One region of the Kribbella sp. NPDC104740 genome, then DNA from elsewhere that is predicted to be linked to it. Evidence: riboswitches for the same ligand, from Rfam matches in the RefSeq annotation. Region 1 holds a riboswitch; the other holds the start of a gene.
The links. Region 1 has a riboswitch for cyclic di-AMP ahead of ACZ6Z4_RS01385 (C40 family peptidase). Riboswitches for the same ligand answer to the same signal wherever they lie in the genome.
Positions count from the first base shown of each region.

Region 2: another riboswitch for cyclic di-AMP. It lies ahead of ACZ6Z4_RS35635 (CBM96 family carbohydrate-binding protein); the one in region 1 lies ahead of ACZ6Z4_RS01385 (C40 family peptidase).

Region 1 covers NZ_JBVJNV010000001.1:293,568-304,307, reverse strand. The annotation lists partial or broken gene ACZ6Z4_RS01425 (MFS transporter) at 1-489, opposite strand, end outside; gene ACZ6Z4_RS01420 (TetR/AcrR family transcriptional regulator) at 527-1,114, shown strand; gene ACZ6Z4_RS01415 (hypothetical protein) at 1,111-1,518, shown strand; gene ACZ6Z4_RS01410 (VOC family protein) at 1,496-2,158, opposite strand; gene ACZ6Z4_RS01405 (YegP family protein) at 2,274-2,459, shown strand; gene ACZ6Z4_RS01400 (YciI family protein) at 2,509-2,949, opposite strand; gene ACZ6Z4_RS01395 (right-handed parallel beta-helix repeat-containing protein) at 3,048-4,859, shown strand; gene ACZ6Z4_RS01390 (pyridoxal-phosphate dependent enzyme) at 4,868-5,836, shown strand; cyclic di-AMP (ydaO/yuaA leader) riboswitch at 6,074-6,266, shown strand; gene ACZ6Z4_RS01385 (C40 family peptidase) at 6,266-7,120, shown strand; gene ACZ6Z4_RS01380 (response regulator) at 7,246-7,902, opposite strand; gene ACZ6Z4_RS01375 (sensor histidine kinase) at 7,899-9,101, opposite strand; gene ACZ6Z4_RS01370 (ABC transporter ATP-binding protein) at 9,245-10,132, shown strand; gene ACZ6Z4_RS01365 (ABC transporter permease) at 10,159-10,740, shown strand, end outside.
Region 2 covers NZ_JBVJNV010000010.1:16,665-27,404, reverse strand. The annotation lists gene cysN (sulfate adenylyltransferase subunit CysN) at 1-1,005, shown strand, start outside; gene pssD (PssD/Cps14F family polysaccharide biosynthesis glycosyltransferase) at 1,002-1,499, shown strand; gene ACZ6Z4_RS35640 (glycosyltransferase) at 1,496-2,113, shown strand; cyclic di-AMP (ydaO/yuaA leader) riboswitch at 2,336-2,495, shown strand; gene ACZ6Z4_RS35635 (CBM96 family carbohydrate-binding protein) at 2,610-4,292, shown strand; gene ACZ6Z4_RS35630 (class I SAM-dependent methyltransferase) at 4,353-5,078, opposite strand; gene ACZ6Z4_RS35625 (glycoside hydrolase family 26 protein) at 5,219-6,325, shown strand; gene ACZ6Z4_RS35620 (RCC1-like domain-containing protein) at 6,332-7,627, opposite strand; gene ACZ6Z4_RS35615 (oligosaccharide flippase family protein) at 7,744-9,336, opposite strand; gene ACZ6Z4_RS35610 (P-loop NTPase family protein) at 9,336-10,740, opposite strand, start outside.

The sequences.
Region 1 (10,740 bases):
CCTCGAACGATCCCCAACCGCGCGGTTCGGCGCGGACCACGGCGTACACGATCGCCAGCAGTCCACTCGTCCCGAGTACGGCGCCGGCGGTGTCGAAGCCGCGCGGCCGGTCCTCGTTGTGGCGCATGTCGGGCACGAAGACCGGGATCAGCGCGACCAGCGCGAGCACGATCGGGACGTTGACGAAGAACACCCACTGCCAGCTGAGCGAGTCGACCAGTACGCCGCCCGCCACGACGCCGAGGGTGCCGCCGAGCCCGGCGAGCCCGCCCCAGACGCCCATCGCGATGTTGCGTTCGCGGCCGTGCGCGAACGTCATCGTCAGGATCGCGAGCGCGGCCGGGAGAGCAGCGCGCCGCCGAGCCCCTGGACGGCGCGGGCGCCGATCAGGAACTCCGGCGAGGTCGCGAGCCCGCCGACCAGCGAGGTGACACCGAACAGCAGCAGCCCGGCGATGAAGACGCGGCGGGGGCCGAGCAGGTCGGCCATCCGGCCGCCGAGCAGCAGGAAGCCGCCGAAGAGCAGGGTGTACGCGCTGATCACCCTGCGGCGGCTCGCGCAGCTGCACGAGGTGACCCCGATGGCGCTCTACCGGCACTTCAGCGACAAGCTCGACCTGCTGAACGCGCTCGGCGACCGGCTGCTCGCCGACATCGAGCTGCCGGAGCCGTCGGAGCGTCCGTGGGAGGAGCGGCTGCAGCAGATGCTGACGGCGTTCGTCGCGGCCCTGCGGCCGCACCCGCGTGCGGCCGGGCTGACACTGACCCGGATCCTGATCGCCGAGCCCGGCCTGGAGATGGCCGAGCGGACGATGGAGATCCTGGTCGACGGCGGCTTCGACCCCGACTACGCCGCCGAGGTGGGCCGGCAGTCGATCTGCTCGCTGATCACCCTGGTCACCACCGAGCCCGGCGCTGGCGAGGACCCCGAGCCGTCCGCGCGCGAGCAGGCCCTGCGCCTCAAGCGCGCCACGCTGAGCGCGCTCGACCCCAAGCGCTACCCGCTGATCACCGGCACCGCCGACACCCTGGTCTGCCCTGCCTCCACCGACGACTACTACTCGTTGGGTATCGATCTCGTCGTCGCGGGGATCCGCGGCGTCCGACCGGCATGACGATCAGCATCCTGACGTACCTCGAGCAGACCAGCCCGTACGACGTACGCCCCACCAAGCCCACCTCCGCCGAGCTGCGCCGGGTCGAGGAGCTCTCCCCCGAGTTCGCCCGCAACCTCTACAGCGCCGTCGGCGGCGAGTGGCACTGGACCGAGAAGGTCAAGTGGGACTGGGCCCGCTGGGTCGAGCACCTGACCAGGCCGGCCTTCGAGACCTGGGTCGCGTACGCCGGCGGCGTACCGGCCGGCTACATCGCGCTGAAGGGCGAGGGCACCGAGGTGGAGGTGGAGAACTTCAAGACCCGCGGTCTCCGGCCCTACAAGACAGAGCAGGAGGAGCGCCCGGACGCCGACGGGCCGACCCCTGGTCCGTGGCCTGGGGCTAACCGTCCAGCTGCTCCCTGAGCTCGGCCAACTGCTCAGCGGTGCCGCCTGTCCTCTCTATCTGCTCCAGTACGCCGTCCGCCGCGCCGCCGGTGCGGATGAGCAGCTCTGCTAGATAGAGCAGTGCCGGTAGCCGCTCCTCGTCGCTGGCGTCGGCGTGACGGCGCAGTGCCGCTTCCAGCACGCGGATCCCGGCGGCCTCGTCGCCGTGTGAGTCGGCCTGGCGGGCCGCGTTGAGCAGTGCGCGTTCGAAGCGGTCGCCGGTTGTGGTTTCCTCGGCGCCGGAGCTGATTCGCAGCCAGTTGCCGGACGGGTCGATCAGGGAGAAGCCTGCGCTCGTGCCCTGTTTGCGGCGTGGGCGGGTGATCCGTGGCAGCCCGGCGACCGGCAGCTTGCCGTACGTCGCGCGCAGCGCCGCCGCGAACTCGTCGTACAGGGCCTGGGTGTCGGGGACGCCGACGACGACGCTGAACAGCGAGTTCTCCACGTCGTACCCGGGCAGGCCGAAGAAGTGCAGGTCGAAACCGTCGCCGCGGCTGACGCACAGGTACGGGTTCGGCCGGGCCTGGCGGTAGGTCTGCCGGAAGCCGAGCGCCAGGTAGAACGGCAGCACGTCGTCGAGGTCGCGGGTGGGCAGGATCGGAATCGTCCGGACACTCATGCCGCACACCGTACCGTACGCCGTACGGCTCACGCTCGGACCGGCCGGTCGGGCGACACGGCGTGAGTCGGCGACTACGCTCCGAACCAGACCATCACCACGGGAGGTTCGAAAAATGGCGGGCAAGTTCGAGCTGTACGAGGACAAGTCGGGCGAGTTCCGGTTCCGGCTGAAGGCCGGCAACGGCGAGGTGATCGCGACCAGTAGCGAGAGCTACAAGACCAAGGCCTCGGCGCTGAACGGGATCGAGTCGATCAAGAAGAACGCCGGCGACGCGCAGGTCGACGACCAGACCTCCTGAGCGACCCCGGTGACGGCAGGGACCATCCGCGTCCCTGCCGTCCAGGCCGTCAGCGCTCCTGCTCGAAGACCACTTCGCGCACCTCGACGCCGAGGCCCTCGACGCCGGCGTCGGGAATCATCGCCGCCAGTTCCTCGACCCGCTCCCGGGACGCGCAGTCCAGCAGGTAGTAGCCGGCCAGGAACTCCTTCGCCTCCACGAACGGCCCGTCGGTCACCGCCGGGACGCCGTCGCGGACCTTCACCACCGACGACTTGGCCGGCTCGGCCAGCGCCACCGTGCTGCGGAACTCGCCCGACTCCTGCACGGTCGCCAGGAACTTCTCGTGCCCGCTGAAGATCGCCTGCTGCTCGGCCTCGGTCAGCGCGCTCAGGACGTCGGGGTTGATGTTCAGGACCACCAGGTACTTCACGAGGATCTCCTCCGGTTCCGGCTCCCGGAGTGGAAGCCGCTCGTCATCAGTACGGAGCCGGGCCGTCCGTCTTGACATGCTACGAACCCTGGCGGCCACGGAGTGGTTGTGGGACGGTGAAGTCTCGGAAAGCCGGTTTGCTGGGGGAGCCGCGAACGGCTTTGGGGGAACTGCTGATGCGTCGCGTCGTCCTGTCCTGTCTCGTCCTCGTCGCTGCGCTGCTGGTTCCGGCCGGCCCGGCGCAGGCGGCCACGATCACCGTCACCACCACCGCCGACGTCGTCAGTGGCGCCGACGCCTTCACCTCGCTCCGGGAGGCGGTGACCGCGGCCAACGCGGCCGCGACGCCGACCACGATCACGCTGGCGGCCGCGGCGTCGTACGGGCTGAACCTGTGCGGCGACAACGACACCAACGCCTCCGGCGACCTCGACAGTACGTCGGCGCAGCCGCTCACCATCGACGGCAACGGCGCGACGATCGACCAGAACTGCGCCGGCGAACGCGTGCTCGACGCGATCGACTCGGACGGCTCGATCGCCTTGCAGGCGGTCACTTTGACCGGTGGCGACGACGTCGACGGCGCCGCGCTGCGGCACAACGGCGACGCCTCGCTGACCGACTCCACAGCGACCGGCAACAACGCCGGTACGGGCAGGGTGCTCGCCAGCTCGCTCGGTGGCGCAGTGCTCGACCTGACCGACTCCAGCGTTCACGACAACACCGGTACGGGCGTGGCACTGTCGCTGGGCACAGTGCACATCACCGGCACGACGATCAGCGGCAACACCGGCCGCGGCGTCGGTCTGACCGACGGCGCGCTGACGGTGACCGGCTCGACGATCAGCGACAACGGTGGCGACGGCGTACGGACCACTGGGCAGGGGTCGGGGTTGTTCACGCTGACCGACACGACTGTGGACGACAACGGCGGGACCGGCGTGATCTGCTCGGCCTGCGGCGACCTGACGGTCACCGGCTCGACCATCACCGGCAACCACCCGGCCGGGACGAGCCAGGGCGGCGGCGTACAGGTGCTGTTCGACCAGGACGCGCCGACTGACCAGCCGGTCGTCACGGTGACCGAGACGACGATCTCCGGGAACACCCGGACCGGCGCGGGCGGCGGCCTCAGCACCGGCATCATCGAGAACAGCGGTGGGCCTCCCCCGGCGCAGATCCACGTGATCCGCTCGACGATCAACGGCAACACCGCATCGGGTGTGGCCGACAGCCAGGGCGGCGGCATCTCCGCGCTGACCGGCGAGGTGCGGGTCGACAACTCGACTGTCACCGGCAACAACGCGGACGCGGCAGGCGGTGGCATCTACACGCTGGACCACGACGTGCACCTGCGGCACGCGACGGTGTCCGGCAACACCGCTGGTGGAGTCGGCGACAACGTGGCGACCAATGCTGGGCTGCACAGCTTCGGCTCGATCCTGGCCGGCGGTCCAGGTGCGGACTGCGCGATCGAGCTGGCGACCACCTCTACCGGATACAACCTGGACGGCGACGGCAGCTGCTCGCTGGCCGGCCCGGGAGACCAGACCGGCAGCCCGCAACTGGCAGCACTCGCCAGCAACGGCGGCCCGACCCAGACCATGCTGCCGCTGGCTGCATCGCTGGCGAACGGACTAGTCCCAGCAGCGGCGTGCACTGTACTTACTACGGACCAGCGCGGAGTCGCGCGACCACAGGGCACCAACTGCGAGGCCGGAGCCGTTGAAGTCGCCGAAGCCCCACCAGCTCCGAGCTGCACCCACACCGGTACGAACGGCAGCGACCTGCTGATCGGCACGCCCGGCAACGACGTCCTGTGCGGCCTGAAGGGCGACGACCTGCTGCTCGGCGGTGGCGGCAAGGACATCCTGTACGGCGGCAAGGGCAAGGACGTCCTGATCGGAGGTCCCGGCAAGGACGTGCTGAACGGCGGGCCGGGCAAGGACTTCTGCCTGGGGATCGGAGACACCCTGATCTCCTGTTGAATAAGGACATGCTGACCTACGACGACGTACGAGCTGCTGCTGACCGGATCGCTGGAGCGGCCCACCAGACGCCGGTGCTGACGTCGCGGACGCTGAACGAGCGGGTCGGCGCCGAGGTGTTCCTGAAGGCGGAGAACTTCCAGCGGATCGGGGCGTTCAAGTTCCGGGGTGCATTCAACGCGGTCAGCCGGCTGACCGCGGAGGAACGGGCCCGCGGCGTCGCGGCGTACTCGTCGGGGAACCACGCCCAGGCGGTCGCGCTGGCCGCGTCGCTGGCCGGGACGCGCGCGGTGATCCTGATGCCGGCCGACGCGCCGCCGACGAAGGTCGCGGCCACTCGCGGGTACGGCGCGGAGGTGGTCACCTACGACCGCTACACCGAGGACCGGGCGGCGCTGGCCACGAAGCTCTCGGAGGATCGCGGGCTGACGCTGATCCCGCCGTACGACCACTACGACGTGATGGCCGGGCAGGGCACGGTGGCGCTGGAGCTGATCGAGGAGGTCGGGCCGCTCGGCGCGCTGTTCGTCCCGGTCGGCGGCGGCGGGCTGTTGGCCGGCTGCGCGACCGCGGCGACCGTCGCCTCCCCCGGGATCCGGATGATCGGCGTCGAGCCGGCCGCGGGCGACGACCACGCCCGGTCGCTGGCCGCCGGGCAGCGGGTCGAGATCGCCGTACCGCGGACGATCGCCGACGGCCAGGCGATCTCGGCGCCCGGCGAGCTCACCTTCGCGGTGAACCAGCGGCTGGTGGAGGCGTTCGCGCTGGTCTCCGACGACGAGATCCGGGCCGCGATGGCGTTCGCGTTCGAGCGGCTGAAGATCGTTCTCGAGCCGAGCGGCGCGAGCGCGCTGGCGGCGCTGCTGGCCGGCCGGGTCGCCGACCTGCCGGAGCGGGTCGGAGTGGTGCTTTCAGGCGGGAACGTGGGCCTGGAGAGGTTCCTGGAACTGCTCGGCGAAGGGCAGCCTGAGTACTGACTGTGCCGGTTGTCACACACAGCAACCTCCGACTGTGACCCAGGTCACAGAAATCGGCTGAGCGGGCGCCTGAACGCCGCTCAGACACGCTCAGGACACCTGGTGTTCAGCAGCGGTCGCTGATCCGTCAGAGAGCCACTGAGGGCCTTTTGGGAGGGTCTCTGTGGATTGGAGGGTTTGCGTCGTGACCGTTCTGTTATACAGTCGTCGGCGGTTCGACAAATTAGCCGAACTGCATGTGTGTCAACGCCGAGTCCTGCCAGGCACACATGTTCCCCTCGAACAACCATGGCAGGAGTGGGGGACCCAGGATGTTGGGGTCCGGCTGTGAGTGGCCGGGTCCCTGGGGTGAAGTCCGCGGGAGCGGACCGGGCGATCGACTTCCAGCCCGAACCCGACAGCTAACTCCGCAGGCGTCGGGAGACAACCATGCCCGTCACTGCCCGACGGACAGCGCTTCTGCGCGCCGTCACCACGAGCGAGTCCAGTACCCGGCCGACCGGACGGACGCTGGCCAAGCACCGCAAGACCAGCAAGTCCTCGGCTCCCCGCACCCCGCGAGCCGCGGCCGCCGTCCTCTCGGTCGGCCTGGCCGTCTCCGGCGGAGCGGCGCTCACCATCGCCGCCCCGGCCGACACCGCTCACGCAGGGACCTCGAAGACCACCTCGGCCGCGTGGGCCCGGGGCAACAAGGCGATCAGCACCAAGCCGCTGCTGCGCTACGCCGACGCCGGCTCCGCCGTCCGCTACGTGCAGCGCTCGCTCGACGTCCCGGCCGGTGGCTGGTACGGCTCGGCGACCCGCACCGCGGTGGCGAACTTCCAGCGCCGCGTGGGCCTGCCCCGCACCGGCACGATGACCGTGAACACCTGGCGCTCGCTGTTCTACGCCGCCAGCCACGGTCTGCTGCACGGCGGCTCCGGCAAGGCCACGACCTTCCAGGCCAAGGTGCTGAAGGAGGCCGCGAAGCTCAAGGGCACGCCGTACCGCTACGGCGGCACCACGACCAAGGGCTTCGACTGCTCCGGCTACACCGGCTACGTCTACAAGAAGGCCGGCAAGAAGCTGCCCCGCACCTCGCGTCAGCAGTACGCCGCGACCAAGCACATCAGCCGCAAGGCGGCCAAGCCGGGCGACCTGGTGTTCTTCAAGAGCGGTGGCGGCGGCGTGTACCACGTCGGCATCTACGCCGGCGCGAACACCCTGTGGCACGCCTCGAAGCCGGGCAAGCCGGTCGCGAAGGCGAAGATCTGGAGCTCGAACGTGGCCTTCGGCCGCAAGTGATGCTCCGGACCGGGGCTGACCCGGTCCAGACCGTCAGCGAGACCGGATCCCCCCTCCGGTCGCTGACCTGAAACCGGCTGTGCGTCGCCGCCCCACCCCTCCGGCGGCGCACGGCCGGTTTCCTTTTACTCGTCCAGGAGTCCCGCGTCGTGCGCGAGGATCGCGACCTGGACGCGGTTGGTGGCGTTCAGCTTCACCAGCACCCGGGAGACGTGCGCCTTCACGGTCGCCTCGCTCATGAACAGCGTCTTGCCGATGTCGGCGTTCGACAGCCCCTTCGCGACCGCGGCCAGCACCTCGCGCTCCCGGTCGGTGAGCGCGGTCAGCCGCGCCCGGGCGTCGCGCTGACGATCGGTCCGCGGGTCCGCGGCGAAGTGCCCGATCAGCCGCCGGGTCACCGCCGGCGACAGCATCGCCTCACCGGCCGCGACGACCCGGACGGCCTGCACGAGCTCACGCGGCGGCGTGTCCTTGAGCAGGAACCCGCTCGCCCCTGCCTGCAGCGCCCGGAACACGTAGTCGTCCAGATCGAACGTGGTCAGTACGACGACCTTCGGCGGATCCGGCAGCGCCTGGATCTCGCGGGTCGCGGCGAGCCCGTCCAGCCGCGGCATCCGGATGTCCATCAGGACGACGTCCGGCTTGTGCTCGCGGACCATCGCGGCCGCGTCGGCACCGTCCTCGGCCTCGGCGACCACCTCGAGGTCCTCGTCGGACTCCAGGATCATCTTCAGCCCGGCCCGGACCAGCGCCTCGTCGTCCACGATCAGCAGCCGTGTCATGCCTCTCCTTCTCTCCCGTCCGACCAGGGCAGCCAGGCCTCGACCTGCCAGCCGCCGTCCTGCGTGGGCCCGGTGGTCAGCTGGCCGCCGGACAGGGTGACGCGCTCGCTCAGCCCGACCAGTCCCGCACCGGACCCCGGGAGAAGTGAACCAGCCGCGACCGGCCGGACGTTGCGGACCCGCACGGTGACGCCATCACCTTCCTGACCCCGGACCAGGACCTCGGTGGTCGCGCCGCGCGCGTGCTTGTGGACGTTGGTCAGCGACTCCTGGACGACCCGGTAGACCGTCCGCCCGACCAGCGGCGGTACGTCGTCCGGCAGGTCGATCGAGCTGCGGACGTCGACGCCCGCAGCCCGCGAGTCGTCGACGAGCTTGGCCAGGTCGGACGCCTTCGGCACCGGCGCCAGGTCGGCGCCGTCCTCGCTGACGTCGGCCTTGAGGACGCCGAGCACCTCGCGCAGGTCCTCCATCGCCTGCCGCGCGGTCTGCCGGATCAGCCCGGCGGAGCTCTCCACCTTCTCCGGTCCGACCGCCGGGTTCACCTCCAGGCCGCCCGCGTGCAGCGCGATCAGCGACACCTTGTGCGCCAGGACGTCGTGCATCTCCTGGGCGATCCGGGCCCGCTCGCCGAGCTTGGCCTGCTCGGCGCGCAGCTCGCGCTCCGCCTCGGCCCGCTCGGCCCGGTCCCGCAGCGAGACCATCAGGTCCCGCCGGGCGCCGATGTAGGCACCGACCGCGACCCAGCTGCCGATCAGGAACGGCCCGGTGAAGAGCAGCACGTACGGCTCGGTGTTGTCCCCCCACGAGGTCCCGACGTACGCCGCGTAGCCGGCCACGCTCAGCACCGCGAGCCAGACGTCCCGGCGGCGGATCGCCAGCGTCAGCAGCGCCAGGCCCATCGGGACGAAGATCTGCGCGACGGCCATCGCGAGGATGCCGATCACCGTGACGGCGATCGGGTACCGGCGGCGCCACCACAGCACCAGCGAGGCGAAGATGCCGACGCCGAGCACGAACCAGCTCCTGGTCACCCACCCCTCGCGGCCGCCGGTGCTGGTCGCCTGGGCCAGGATCGTCAGCAGGCTGAAGCCGATGTACATCAGGTCGCGGAAGCGCGGGGCGTGCTTGACGAACCAGGCGTACCACCGGCGGACCCGGCGGTACGGCCGGCGCAGCCAGGCGTACGACCAATGCATTCCGTCAGCCTAGTCGCGCTGTGTCATGTCTTTCGTCCCCCTTGTGGGGGTCCTGGAGTCACAGTTGTGGCGACTTTCGTAGGGGGCCGGTCGAGACGGTCGGTCGATGTGGCGCGGGGGTCCGCGGCGGAAGAGTAGGGCCCATGATCACCGTCGAGAACCTGAGCAAGCGGTACGGCAGCACCACGGCTGTCAGCGATGTCTCCTTCACCGTCCAGCCCGGCAGCATCACCGGCTTCCTCGGGCCGAACGGTGCCGGCAAGTCCACCACGCTGCGGATGCTGACCGGCCTGACCCCGCCGAGCGCGGGCACCGCCACCATCGCCGGCCAGCGGTACGCCGACCTGCCCAACCCCGGCCGCGTCGTCGGCGTCATGCTCGACGCCGCCGCCCAGCACCCGGGCCGGACCGGCCGCGAGACGCTGGCACTGAACGCGAGCGTGCTCGGCGTACCGAAGTCCCGGGCCGACGAGATGCTCGAAGCGGTCGGCCTGACCGGCGCCGCGAAGCGCCGCGTCGGCCAGTACTCGCTCGGCATGCGGCAGCGGCTCGGCATCGCCAGCGCGCTGCTCGGTGACCCGGCGGCCCTGATCCTCGACGAGCCGGCCAACGGCATGGACCCCGAGGGCATCCGCTGGATGCGCGGACTGCTCCAGGACTTCGCCGCCCGCGGCGGCACCGTGATCCTGTCCAGCCACCTGCTGGGCGAGGTGCAGGCCACCGTCGACCGGCTGGTCGTCATCGGTGGCGGCCGGATCGTCGCCGACGGCTCGCTCGACGAGCTGCTGGCCGGCAGCGGCACGCTGGTCCGCGGCCTGGACCCGATCGGCCTGAACCAGGCCCTCACCGCGGCCGGGCTGAGCCTGGAACCGCTGCAGGACGGCGCCCTGCGCGTCGACGCCACCGCCGAGCAGGTCGGCCGGGCGGCCGCCGCCGCGGGCCAGATCCTGATCGAGCTGCGCGAGAGCGACAGCGCCGGCCTGGAGGAGCTGTTCTTCCAGCTGACCACCCCGACCGCCGCCGCGGCCTGACCACGTCTTCCACAGGAGCTTCTGACATGACTGTCACCGAAATGACCACCCCGGCCCCGGCGGCCACCGGTAAGCACCGGGCCGCAGCGGTCTCCACCAGCCTGCCGCCCGCGCGCCGCCAGTCGTTCGCCAAGCTGACCGGCATCGAGCTGCGCAAGTCCGTGAACACCCGCAGCGGCCGGGTCCTGATCCTGGCCATCCTGGCCCTCGCCGTCGCGGCGCTGGTCTGGGAGCTCACCCACCTCGGCGACAAGCCGGCCCGGTTCGACGGGTTCCTCGGCGCCGCGTCGACCGGCGTACTGCTGATCCTGCCGGTGATCGGTGTGATGGCGATGACGAGCGAGTGGACCCAGCGGACCGCGCTGACCACGTTCACGCTGTCGCCGCGCCGGATCCGGGTCCAGCTGGCCAAGTTCGTCTCCGCGGTGCTGCTGAGCGCCGTCGTGCTGACGGTCACGGCGGCGATGGCGCTGGCCGCAACCGCGATCGGCGGAGCGATCGGCGGCACCGGTACGACGTACGCCGGGATCGGCGGATCGCTCGCCGGGGCCTACCTGAGCACCGCGCTGAACGTCGTGATGGGCGCCGCCTTCGGTGCCGTGATCGCG
Region 2 (10,740 bases), on a different contig from region 1:
TTCATCGTCGCCGACACGCCCGGCCACATCCAGTACACCCGCAACATGGTGACCGGCGCGTCGACGGCCGACCTGGCGCTGATCCTGGTCGACGCCCGCAAGGGCCTGCTGGAGCAGAGCCGCCGGCACGCGTTCCTGTCCACCCTGCTGCACGTCCCGCACCTGATGCTGTGCGTGAACAAGATGGACCTGGTCGACTACTCGGAGAGCGTCTTCGAACAGATCCGGGCCGAGTTCACCGAGTTCGCGGCCAAGCTCGACATCGGCGACCTCACCGTCGTACCGGTGTCCGCGCTGCTCGGCGACAACATCGTCACCCGCTCGGCCGCGATGCCCTGGTACGACGGACCGAGCCTGCTGCACCACCTGGAGAACGTGCACGTGGCCAGCGACCGGAACCTGATCGACGTCCGGTTCCCGGTCCAGTACGTGATCCGCCCGCAGTCCGACAGCCACCGCGACTACCGCGGGTACGCCGGCCAGGTGGCCGGGGGAGTGCTGCGGGCCGGTGACGAGGTGATGGTGCTGCCGTCGGGCTTCACCTCGACGATCCGCTCGATCGAGACCGCCGACGGCGAGGTCGAGGAGGCGTTCGCGCCGATGTCGGTGACGCTGCGGCTGACCGACGAGATCGACATCTCCCGCGGCGACATGATCTGCCGGGTCAACAACGCCCCGACGGTCACCCAGGACGTCGACGCGATGGTCTGCTGGATGGACGACGCGCCGCTGCGGCCGGGCCAGAAGTTCGCGATCAAGCACACCACCCGGACCGCCCGGGCGATGGTGAAGGACCTGCAGTACCGGCTCGACGTGAACTCGCTGCACCGCGATCTGGGCGCCGACCACCTCGGGCTGAACGACATCGGCCGGGTCCGCCTGCGGACCACCCAGCCGCTGCTGTGCGACGAGTACAAGCGCAACCGCTCGACCGGTGGCTTCGTCCTGATCGACGAGGCGACCAACCGGACCGTGGGCGCCGGCATGGTCAACGAGGCGAGATGACGAGCGTCGAGCCCCGGCCGGCCGCCGACGCGGCGGTGCCGGCGATCCGGGTTCTGATGGTGTGTTCCAGCGGCGGCCACCTGGCGCAGCTGATGACGTTGCGGCCGTGGTGGTCCCAGCGGGACGTGTGCTGGGTGACGTTCCCGACCGAGGACGGCAAGTCGCTGCTGGCCGGCCAGCGGGCGGTGTACGCCTACCACCCGACCACGCGGAACGTGAAGAACCTGCTCCGCAACTTCGGCCTGGCGGTCGCCGTCCTGCGCCGCGAGCGGCCGGACGTGATCGTCACCACCGGCGCCGGCGTGGCGCTGCCGTTCTTCGTGCTCGGCAAGCTGGCCCGGATCCCGACGGTCTACATCGAGGTCTTCGACCGGATCGACCACCCGACGCTCACCGCGCGGCTCTGCCGGCCGTTCACCAGCCGGATGCTCGTCCAGTGGGACGAGCAGCAGGCGCTCTACTCCGGGTCCGCCGTCGTCGGGAGGCTGCTGTGAACACGTACGACGTCCTGGTCATCCTCGGCACCGACCACCACCACTTCGACCGCCTGGTCGGCTGGGTGGACGACTTCCTGGAGCTCCCCGGCCACGAGGGCCGCACGGCGCTCGTCCAGCACGGCTCCACGCCCGGGCCACGCCGGGCCAAGGGCGTCGGCATCGTCGCGTACGACGAACTGCAGGCGCTGATGCGCCAGGCCACGGCCGTCGTCTCGCACGGCGGCCCGGCGACGATGCTCGAGGTCCGCAAGCAGGGCCGCAAGCCGATCGTCGTCCCGCGGGACCCGCTGCTGAACGAGCACATCGACCAGCACCAGCAGCAGTTCTCGCGCCGGATGGGCGCCCTGGGCCTGGTCACGCTGTGCGAGGACCGCGACGGCTTCCTGACCGCCCTCACCGGCGTCCTGGCGAACCCGGAAGCGCACACCGTGTCGGCCGAGGAGAACCACCGTGACAGCCTGCAGCTGAGCGCGGCCGTCACCACCACCGGTCGGATCATCGACGCCCTGGGCCGGGAACACGCCTTGAAAACAAGCGTTTCAAAGCATGTAAAGAATGTCATGTTCCGCCCGCGAGAGCGAAACCGAATGCCGGGTGGAGCGTCCGGATAACAGGTTTCGAACACGGTCGGTGACGATTTCGGTTGTTATCTGTCCGTGATCTTACGTTCCGTGAGCTGGCTACGCTCGGTCATGTTAAGAGCGCTCTCGGACATCTTGAGGTCCTCGCCGGGACCTGCGTAAGCTCACCCGCGCCTGGCCCGGCCTGGGGACGTGCGAGGCTCGACCACCGTCGCCGGCGCGCAACGCCGAGTTCCGCCCTCCGGGCCGGCGATCTACCTACCACCCAGCAACAGAGGGCGGAAGTGGGGGAACCACAGGTTCCGCGGAGCACCAGCCCCCGGTGCTCCTTGGGGCGAAGCCGCAGCAGCGGCCGGGTAACACTTCCGACCCGAGCCCGACAGCTAACCTCACAGGCGTGCAGGAAGGACAGCCCCCCATGCGGGACAACCATTCCCGTAGGCATGGCCGACATCGGTCTGCCGTTCCCTCCGACGTACTGAACGAACCGGCCGCCAAAGCAGGCCGGCGGACCCTGATCCCGATCGTGGCAGCGAGCGCCCTGGTGCTGACCACCGCGGGGATCGGCTTCGCAGCTCTGAACGCCGACGAGCCCGCACCCGCCCCGGTGTCGCTCACGGCGACTGCGGACGCCTACGTGTCCACGAAGTCCCCCACCCAGCGGCACGGCTGGTCCACCCGGCTCGTCGTCAAGCAGAACGAGTCCACCAGCTTCGTCCGGTACGCCGTACCGGCCGCTGCCGAGGGGTACGCCCGCAAGGCCACCCTGGTCCTGACCAGGCTGACCGCGAGCAACCCGAGCAAGATCCAGGTCTCCACCGGCCCGGCGAAGTGGACCGAGGCGGTCTCCGCCTCCACCGGTCTGCGCGCCGGTACGGCGATCGCCTCCGCGGCCGACGACGGCAAGTCGAAGGAGCTGCGGATCGACGTCTCGGCCGGAGTCCAGACCGACGGTGCGCTGAACCTGGCGCTGACCCAGCTGGCCGGTCGCGGCGGCTCGGTCTTCGGTTCCCGCGAGTCGGGTGCCACCCAGACGAAGCTGGAGATCAGCTACGTCAAGGGCGACGGCAGCGGTCCGCAGCCGTCGGTGCCGCCGACCACGCCGACGGCTCCGCCCACCACCGGGCCGACCAAGCCGACCACGGCGCCGACCAAGCCGACGACGACTCCGACGAAGCCGACCACGACTCCGACGCAGACGCCGACCAAGCCCACGACGACGCCGACCCAGCCGACCACGCCGCCGTCCACCGGCAACCCGGGCTGCTCGATCTCCGACAAGCTGGTGCCGTCCTGCGGTGCGTTCTTCGGCGCGGCGGCCAACCCGCTGGGCTCGGAGAGCTGGGACGAGGCGCTGACGGCGTTCGAGTCGACGATCGGCCGGACGCTCGACATCGCGCACTACTACAACTCGAGCCCGAAGCTGTTCCCGACGGCCGAGATGATCAAGCGGGCCCGCGAACCCGGTAAGAAGCGGATTCTGCTGCTGAACTGGAAGCCCGAGATGGGCCGCACCTGGGCGCAGGTCGCCGCCGGCGACCCGGAGGTCGACAAGGCCATCGACGCCGAGGCGCAGTACCTGAAGACGACTTTCCCGGAGAAGTTCTTCCTCGGCATCCACCACGAGCCGGAGGAGGAGGTCAAGCCGGCCGCCGGCTCGGGCTACACGGCCAAGGACTACGCGGCGATGTACCGCCACGTCGTCCAGCGGCTGAAGGCCAACGGCGTCACCAACGCCGTCTACGTGATGAACTACATGGGGACACCGCACTGGGGCTCGCAGCCCTGGTTCAACGACCTCTACCCCGGTGACGACGTGGTCGACTGGATCGCGGAGGACCCGTACATCTTCGGTGACGACGCGAACTGGTGGGGTCCGTTCACCACCGGGGTCAACCGTAAGGACACCTACACCAACCCGAGCTGGCCGGGCTTCTACACCTGGGCGACGACCAAGCACCCGGGCAAGCCGATCATGCTCGGCGAGTGGGGGATCGACGAGCAGACCATGCTCGGGATGAACAAGGCCGACGTGCTGCGCAGTGTGCAGGACGGCCTGAAGAAGATGCCGCAGGTGAAGGCGCTGGTCTACTGGAACGAGGCCACCTTCCACACCGTCGGCACGACCCGGCTCGACTCGTCCGCGACCACCAAGGCCGCGGCGCGTGAGGTGCTGAACAGCGGGCTGCTGGCCCGCCAGGTCAAGTAGCGGTACGCCGTACGAAGGCCCCCGTCCACACACCGTGGGCGGGGGCCTTCGCCGTTGCCGTCAGACCTTCTCGAGCACCAGGATCAGCGCCATCCCGAAGAACTCCAGCCGGGACCGCTCGATCGCGTCGGTGACCGGGCGGATCTTGCCGCCCAGGCCGGACCGGTCGAACGGCGGCATGATGTAGTCGACGCCGGTCAGCCGGAAGCCCTTGGCCTCGATCTGCTTCGACAGGCCGCGGACGGTGAACGAGCGGGCGTCGGCGAGCCGCTTGTGCAGCGGCACGATCCAGGGCAGGAACGGCCCGTACTGCGGCGGCCGGCGCTTGCCGGCGACGAAGAACCCGTGCGTCTCGAACGGGAACCAGCGGTTCGGCGACGTGATCAGGAACCGGCCGCCGGGGGCCAGCACCCGGTGGATCTCGCCCAGCGTCAGGTCCAGGTCGGCGACGTGCTCGAGCACCTCGATCGTGGTCACCACGTCGAACGCCTCGTCCGGCAGGTCCAGCTTCTCGCCCGGCATCTGCCGGATCGTCAGCTTGGTTGCCAGCTCGGTGCCTTCGACCTCGGACCGGAAGACCGCCAGCCGCTCGGGCTCGACGTCGACCGCGGTGACCTCGTCGAAACCGGCGGCCAGGCGGCGCGTGTACGTCCCGTCGCCGCAGCCGACGTCCAGCAGGCGTTTGCCGGTCAGCTCGGTCAGTCCGGCGAGCGCGGTGAGTCGCTTCTCGACCCCACGGTCACCCTTGTTGCTCCGATGGGCACCCAAGCCCAGCGCACGTGTCATGCGGATTTCCCCCACCCCTACACAGCAGTACCCAAAGCCCCCCACAGGCTGGTGATTCACCATAACGACCCGGTCGGCCGCTGACAACGATCTGGGGAAATCAACCCTGCAACGGTTGTCACCGGCAGTAGCATCGGGTGATGACTTCGCAACCCCGCAAGGGCTGGACGCGTTGGCTGGTCGGTGCTGGTGGCTGTGCCCTGGTCGCGGCCGTCGCGCTGGTGAGCTGTGCACTGGTCCGCGGAGAGGACCAGCCGTCGAGCCAGCGGACAGCGCCTCCGCCATCGCCGCAGCCGACGCCTGGGTGCACTGTGTCGGCGCTGCTGGTGCCTTCCTGTGGCGTCTGGTTCGGTGCGGCGGCGAACCCGCTGGGGGACGAGTCCTGGGACGAGGCGCTGCCGGCGTTCGAGAGCGTCCTGGGCCGCCCGGTGGACATCGCGCACTACTACAACTCCAGCCCGAAGCTGTTCCCGACCGCGGACATGATCAAGCGGGCCCGCGAGCCGGGGAAGAAGCGGTTGCTGCTGCTCAACTGGAAGCCCGAGATGGGCCGGACCTGGGCCGAGGTCGCGGCGGGCGATCCCGAGGTGGACAAGGCGATCGACGCGCAGGCGGAGTACCTGACGACGACGTTCCCGGAGAAGTTCTTCCTGACCATCCACCACGAGCCGGAGGAGGAGGTCAAGCCGGCCGCGGGATCGGGGTTCACGGCCAAGGACTACGCGGCGATGTACCGCCGCGTCGCCCTGCGTCTGAAGGCGAAAGGCGCGACCAACGCGATCCTGGTGATGACGTACCGCGGTTCGCCGTACTGGGGGGTGCAGCCGTGGTTCGAGCAGCTGTACCCCGGGGACGACGTGGTCGACTGGATCGCCGAGGACCCGTACCTGTTCGGCCCGGACCCGGAGTTCTCCGGCGGGATCAGCCAGGCCGTGAACCGGACCCAGAAGGCCTACCCGACCTGGCCGGGCTTCTACACGTGGGCCACGAGCAAGCATCCCGGCAAGCCGATCATGCTGGCCGAGTGGGGGGTCAGCGACAACCTCGGGGAGGTGAAGCGCAGCGCGGTGTTCAGCACGATGCCCGGGCAGCTGACGGCGTTCCCGCAGGTGAAGGCGCTGGTCTACTGGAACGAGACCGATTTCAAGGACATCGGGGCCACCGAGCTCAAGCCCGGCAGCCAGTCCGTCAACGCTCTCCGTACGGCGCTCAGGTCACCGCAGCTCAAGCCCCCGCCGATCCCGTAGCCGGCTTCAGCGCAGCGCGATCAGCACGTGCCGGCGGCCGACACCGACGGCGGTCACCCAGCTCGGCTCCGGCACGCCGTTCTCGACCGTGACCGGGCCCGGCTTGTTGCGGTCGAGCCGGTCACCGGTGGCGAGCTGACCGCGGCCGTTCGCGCCCCAGGTGAGGATCTCGCCGTTCTGCAGGACGGCGACGCTGTAGCTCTCGCCGGCCATGATGTGCTGCACAGCAAGGAGTTTCGGCTCGCTGCGGCTGCCGTGCACCGGCGTCGCGAACGGCTGGACCTTGACCGTGCCGTTGCCGAGCTGGCCGCCGTTGTTGTGCCCCCAGCCGACGACCGAGCCGTCCTTGAGCAGCGCCAGCGTGTGCTTCTCCGCCGACGAGATCTCGGTCGCTCCGGTCAGCGGCTTGCCCGGGGCAACCAGGACCTCCGCGGGGATGTTCCGGTTGGTCCCGGTGCCGTCGCCGAGCTGGTGGACGTCGTTGCGGCCCCAGGTCACGACCCGCCCGTCGCCGAGCAGCGCGACCGAGTGCTGGCCGCCGATCGCGATCGCCCGTACGCCGGTCAGCGGCGCCTTCCCACGTCCCGTGACCGGGACCGGGAGCTTGGCGACCACCGGCGCCGACGAGCCGAGCTGGCCGTACTCGTTGTTGCCCCAGCCGAGCACGGTGCCGCGGTCGGTGAGCGCGAGCTCGCTGCCGCCGTCGGCCGAGATCGCCCGGACGCCGGTCAGCGGGCCGGTCGCGGTCGGGTTCAGGACGACGCTCGGCGTGGTCGGGTTCGCGGTGGTGTCGGCGTTGCCGCGCTGGCCGGAGTTCGCGCGGCCCCAGACCACCACGGTGCCGTCCTTGCGCAGGGCAACGGAGGTGTTGGAGTCGGCGGCGATGTCGACGACTCCGGTGAGCGCGCCGGGGGCGCCGTCGGGGGCGCGGACCGGGACGGGGACGAGCGAGGCGGCGCGGGTGCCGTTGCCGAGCTGGGCGTCGTCGTTGGCTCCCCAGGCCAGCACGCGGCCGTCCTGCATGAGCGCGAGCGAGTGCTGCTCGCCCGCTGCCAGGCCGATGACGCCGACCAGGTTCGCGCCGTTGCGGTCGACCACGGGACCGAAGCTGGTGCGGATGCCGGTGGGCGCCGACCGACCGAGCTGCCCCGCGTCGGAGAAGCCGCTGGACAGCACCAGCCCGCCGGTGTTGCTGGGCCCCGCCGCCGAGGGCTCAGCGAGCGGCACAGCCTTCGCACACGCGCTGAGCCCGGCGGCGAGTGACATCAGCGCGGCCACCACCAGAAGCGGGCGGCAGGTCATGGGGCCTCCTGGTCTGGACTGAGGAGTGGAGGGAGCGAAGCGACCGGAGCGACGAGGGAAGACCAGGAGATCAAGCCCCATGACCCGCCGAGCCGGAGGCGAGGCATTTGGCACAGTCATGACATCGGCACCGGCTTCGTTTCTTCCGCGGCCGGGATTGCGTCGGCCGGCTGAGGGTTGCGACGGCGCAGCATCGCGGTGAACGCCGTCAGGGCAAGGTGGTCGCGCAGCTTCCACAGCGCGGCCAGGTAGCCGGCGGCCCCCACCGCCAGCACGGCCATCAGCACCCCGTCGGAGGGGTCCGTGGCCAGGTTCAGAACCGTCGGCGGGACGGCGAAGAAGGCGATCGCCAGGCCGCCGACCGTCACCGACAACCGGCTGAACGGCAGCCAGTGCAGGTTCGCCGAGACCTGGATCATCCCGAGCACGTTCCGGACCACGATCGCGGCCGCCCACGCGATCGCCGCGCCGATCATGCCGATCCGCGGGATCAGCAGCAGGTTCAGCGCCAGGTTGACGCCGAGGGCAACCAGCGCGTTGACCAGGCTCAGCCCGCTCCGCCCGGCCATCAGCAGGATCAGGTCGACCGGCCCGCCCGCGGCCGCGAGCAGCGCGGCCAGCGCGAGCACGATCACCACGTCGTCCCCGGCCCGGTACGCCGTACCGCCGAAGACGTGCAGCAGGAACGGCGCCAGCGCCAGGCACGCGAGGAAGAACGGCCACGTCAGCGACATCGTCCACGCGGTGACGGTCTGGAAGACGCGCTTGGTGGCCCGGTCGTCGCCGGAGGAGAGCAGCGCGCTGGTGTGCGGCGCGGCGACCTGCTGGATCGCCTGGGTGCCGAGCTGGCCGATCACGAACAGCCGGGTGGCGACCGTGTAGACCGCGGCCTCGGCGGGGGAGCGGAGCGCGGCGACGAGGACGATGTCGGCGCGCTGCAGGATGCTCTGGCTGATCCGGGAGATCACCCGCGGCCAGGTGTAGACGGCGTACTCGCGCCAGAGGTCGCGGCGGGCCGACGGCGGCAGGCCGGGGCCGGTGCGCGCGGTCAGGCGGCGCTCGATGACGAGGTACCAGGCGATCGCGACGACCGTCGCGACGGCGTACGGGAGGGCCCAGGCGAGCGTGAGTCCGCCGAGGCCGGCGCCCGCGGCGACCGCGACGCCGACGAAGCCGACCTGCAGCAGCGCGCGGCCGATCTTGTCGACCAGGACGGTCGGGCGGATCGTGGTCAGCCCGCGGGTCGCGGACAGGACCGTGTTGGTCACCGCGGCCAGCGGCACGCAGACAGCCAGTACGGCGACCGCCTGCGAGCCCGGCGTACCGCTGCCGTCACCGAGGACGGCGTCGGCGACCTGCGCGCGGAGGACGAGCAGGACGACGGCGACCAGGCTGCCGCCGGCGAACGAGACCAGAGCCGCCATCCGCACGGTGGTGCGGGCGTCGGCGAGCCGGTCCTCGACCAGGAAGTGCGGCAGGAACTTCGACAGCGACACGTCCGAGCCGAGCTCGGCGATCGCCGCGACGATCAGGAACACCGCGGTGAGCGCGAACAGGCTGCCGGCCACGCCGGCTTCCGTCCCGCGCGTCACCACCCAGGTGAGCAGCAGCGTCAGCACCGCGCCGCCGGCGGCTCCCACCAGGTTGGCGGAGCCGCCGCGGGCGATCTTGTTCAGGCTGGCGGGATGCGCACCGGCCGGAGCGGCCACTACACCGATCTCCGCGACGCCGCGTAGCCGGTCTCCTCGTCGTCGGCCCCGCTCTCGGGGAACCACGGCGAGGACTCCTTGCGCTGGCCCTTTTCGTTGCCCTCGGCACCAGCTTTCTCGGTGTCCGGCTCCGGCCGGTCCTCCAGCATGGTCATCTCCTCGGTCCGCTCGTCCACCGCGACGAGCTTCGGCGAGGGAGCCGCCGGCTCCGGAGCGGCGGCGGTCGTTGCCGGCGCGACCTCGGGGGCCGCCACGACCGTCTCTTCGTGCTTGTTCTTGCGGGACTTGCGCGACGACTGGTCGACGACAACACCCACCAACCGCGCCCCACCCCGCGTGACAGCCTCAGCCGCGTGCTGCAGGTCGACCGATGTGGTCTGCCGCAGACTCACCAGCACGATCACGTCCGTGCACAGGTCGGCCAGCGTCAGCGTCTCCGGCGCCGAGGCGATCGGCCCGGCGACCAGCACCCAGCGCGACTCCGGCGTCAGCCCGTCCAGGAACTCCCGCATCTGCGGCGACGCCAGCTTGTCCACCGACGCCGAGAACGTCGGCCCGACCGGTACGAACCGCAGGTTCGGCTGGTACTCGGTCACCACCTCACCCGGCGCGACGACCTCGTTCAGCACGTCAGCAACACCAGCAGTGTCGCCAAGCCCGGTAGCCCGAGTCAGCTCACCACCAGCGTCCACAACAGCAACAGTCTGGTCAGCCCGCGCCAGCGCAGCCGCCAGCGCCAGCGGCGTGGTCGTGTGCGACTCAGCAGCTCCAGCCGGCACCAGCAGCACAGCCCCACCTTCAGGACTCGCCACCCCCAGCACACTCCGCAGCAGCCGAGCCCCATCCGGCAGCCCAGCCGAAGCGTCCACCAGCAACGCGTCAGCGTGCTCGTCAGCAGCCGGCTGCACTGTGCTCAGCACCGGGTACCCCAGCGCCTTCACGTCCTCGACAGTCCGCAGCGTCCGGTCGTTGAGCGCCCGCATCACTGCCAGTACGAGCCCGAGCAGCAGCCCGACCCCAGCACCGGCCACCGGCATGATCCACCCGGGCAGCCCAGCAGCACCGGTCGGCAGGTTCGCCGGGGACAGCACCTGTCCCGGGTCGCCCTGGAACAGCCGCAGGTCGCTGATCTGGTTCTCCAGCTTGGTCGCCTCGGCAGTGGTCGTGGCGACGCGCTGGTCGGCCAGCACGCGGGCCGGCGTACCGGCGGTGGTCTTGTTGAGCGCCTGCAGGTTGCGCTGCAGGGCGGACTGGTTGGCGGTCCGGGCCTTGGTCAGGTTGTTGATCTGGGCCTGCACCGACTCGGCCGCCCGCCGCTCACGAGCGACCAGGTACGCCGAGGCGAACGCGTTCGCGCCGTCGCGGGCCGCGGCCGGGGTGATGTCGGTGTAGGCCACCTCGAGC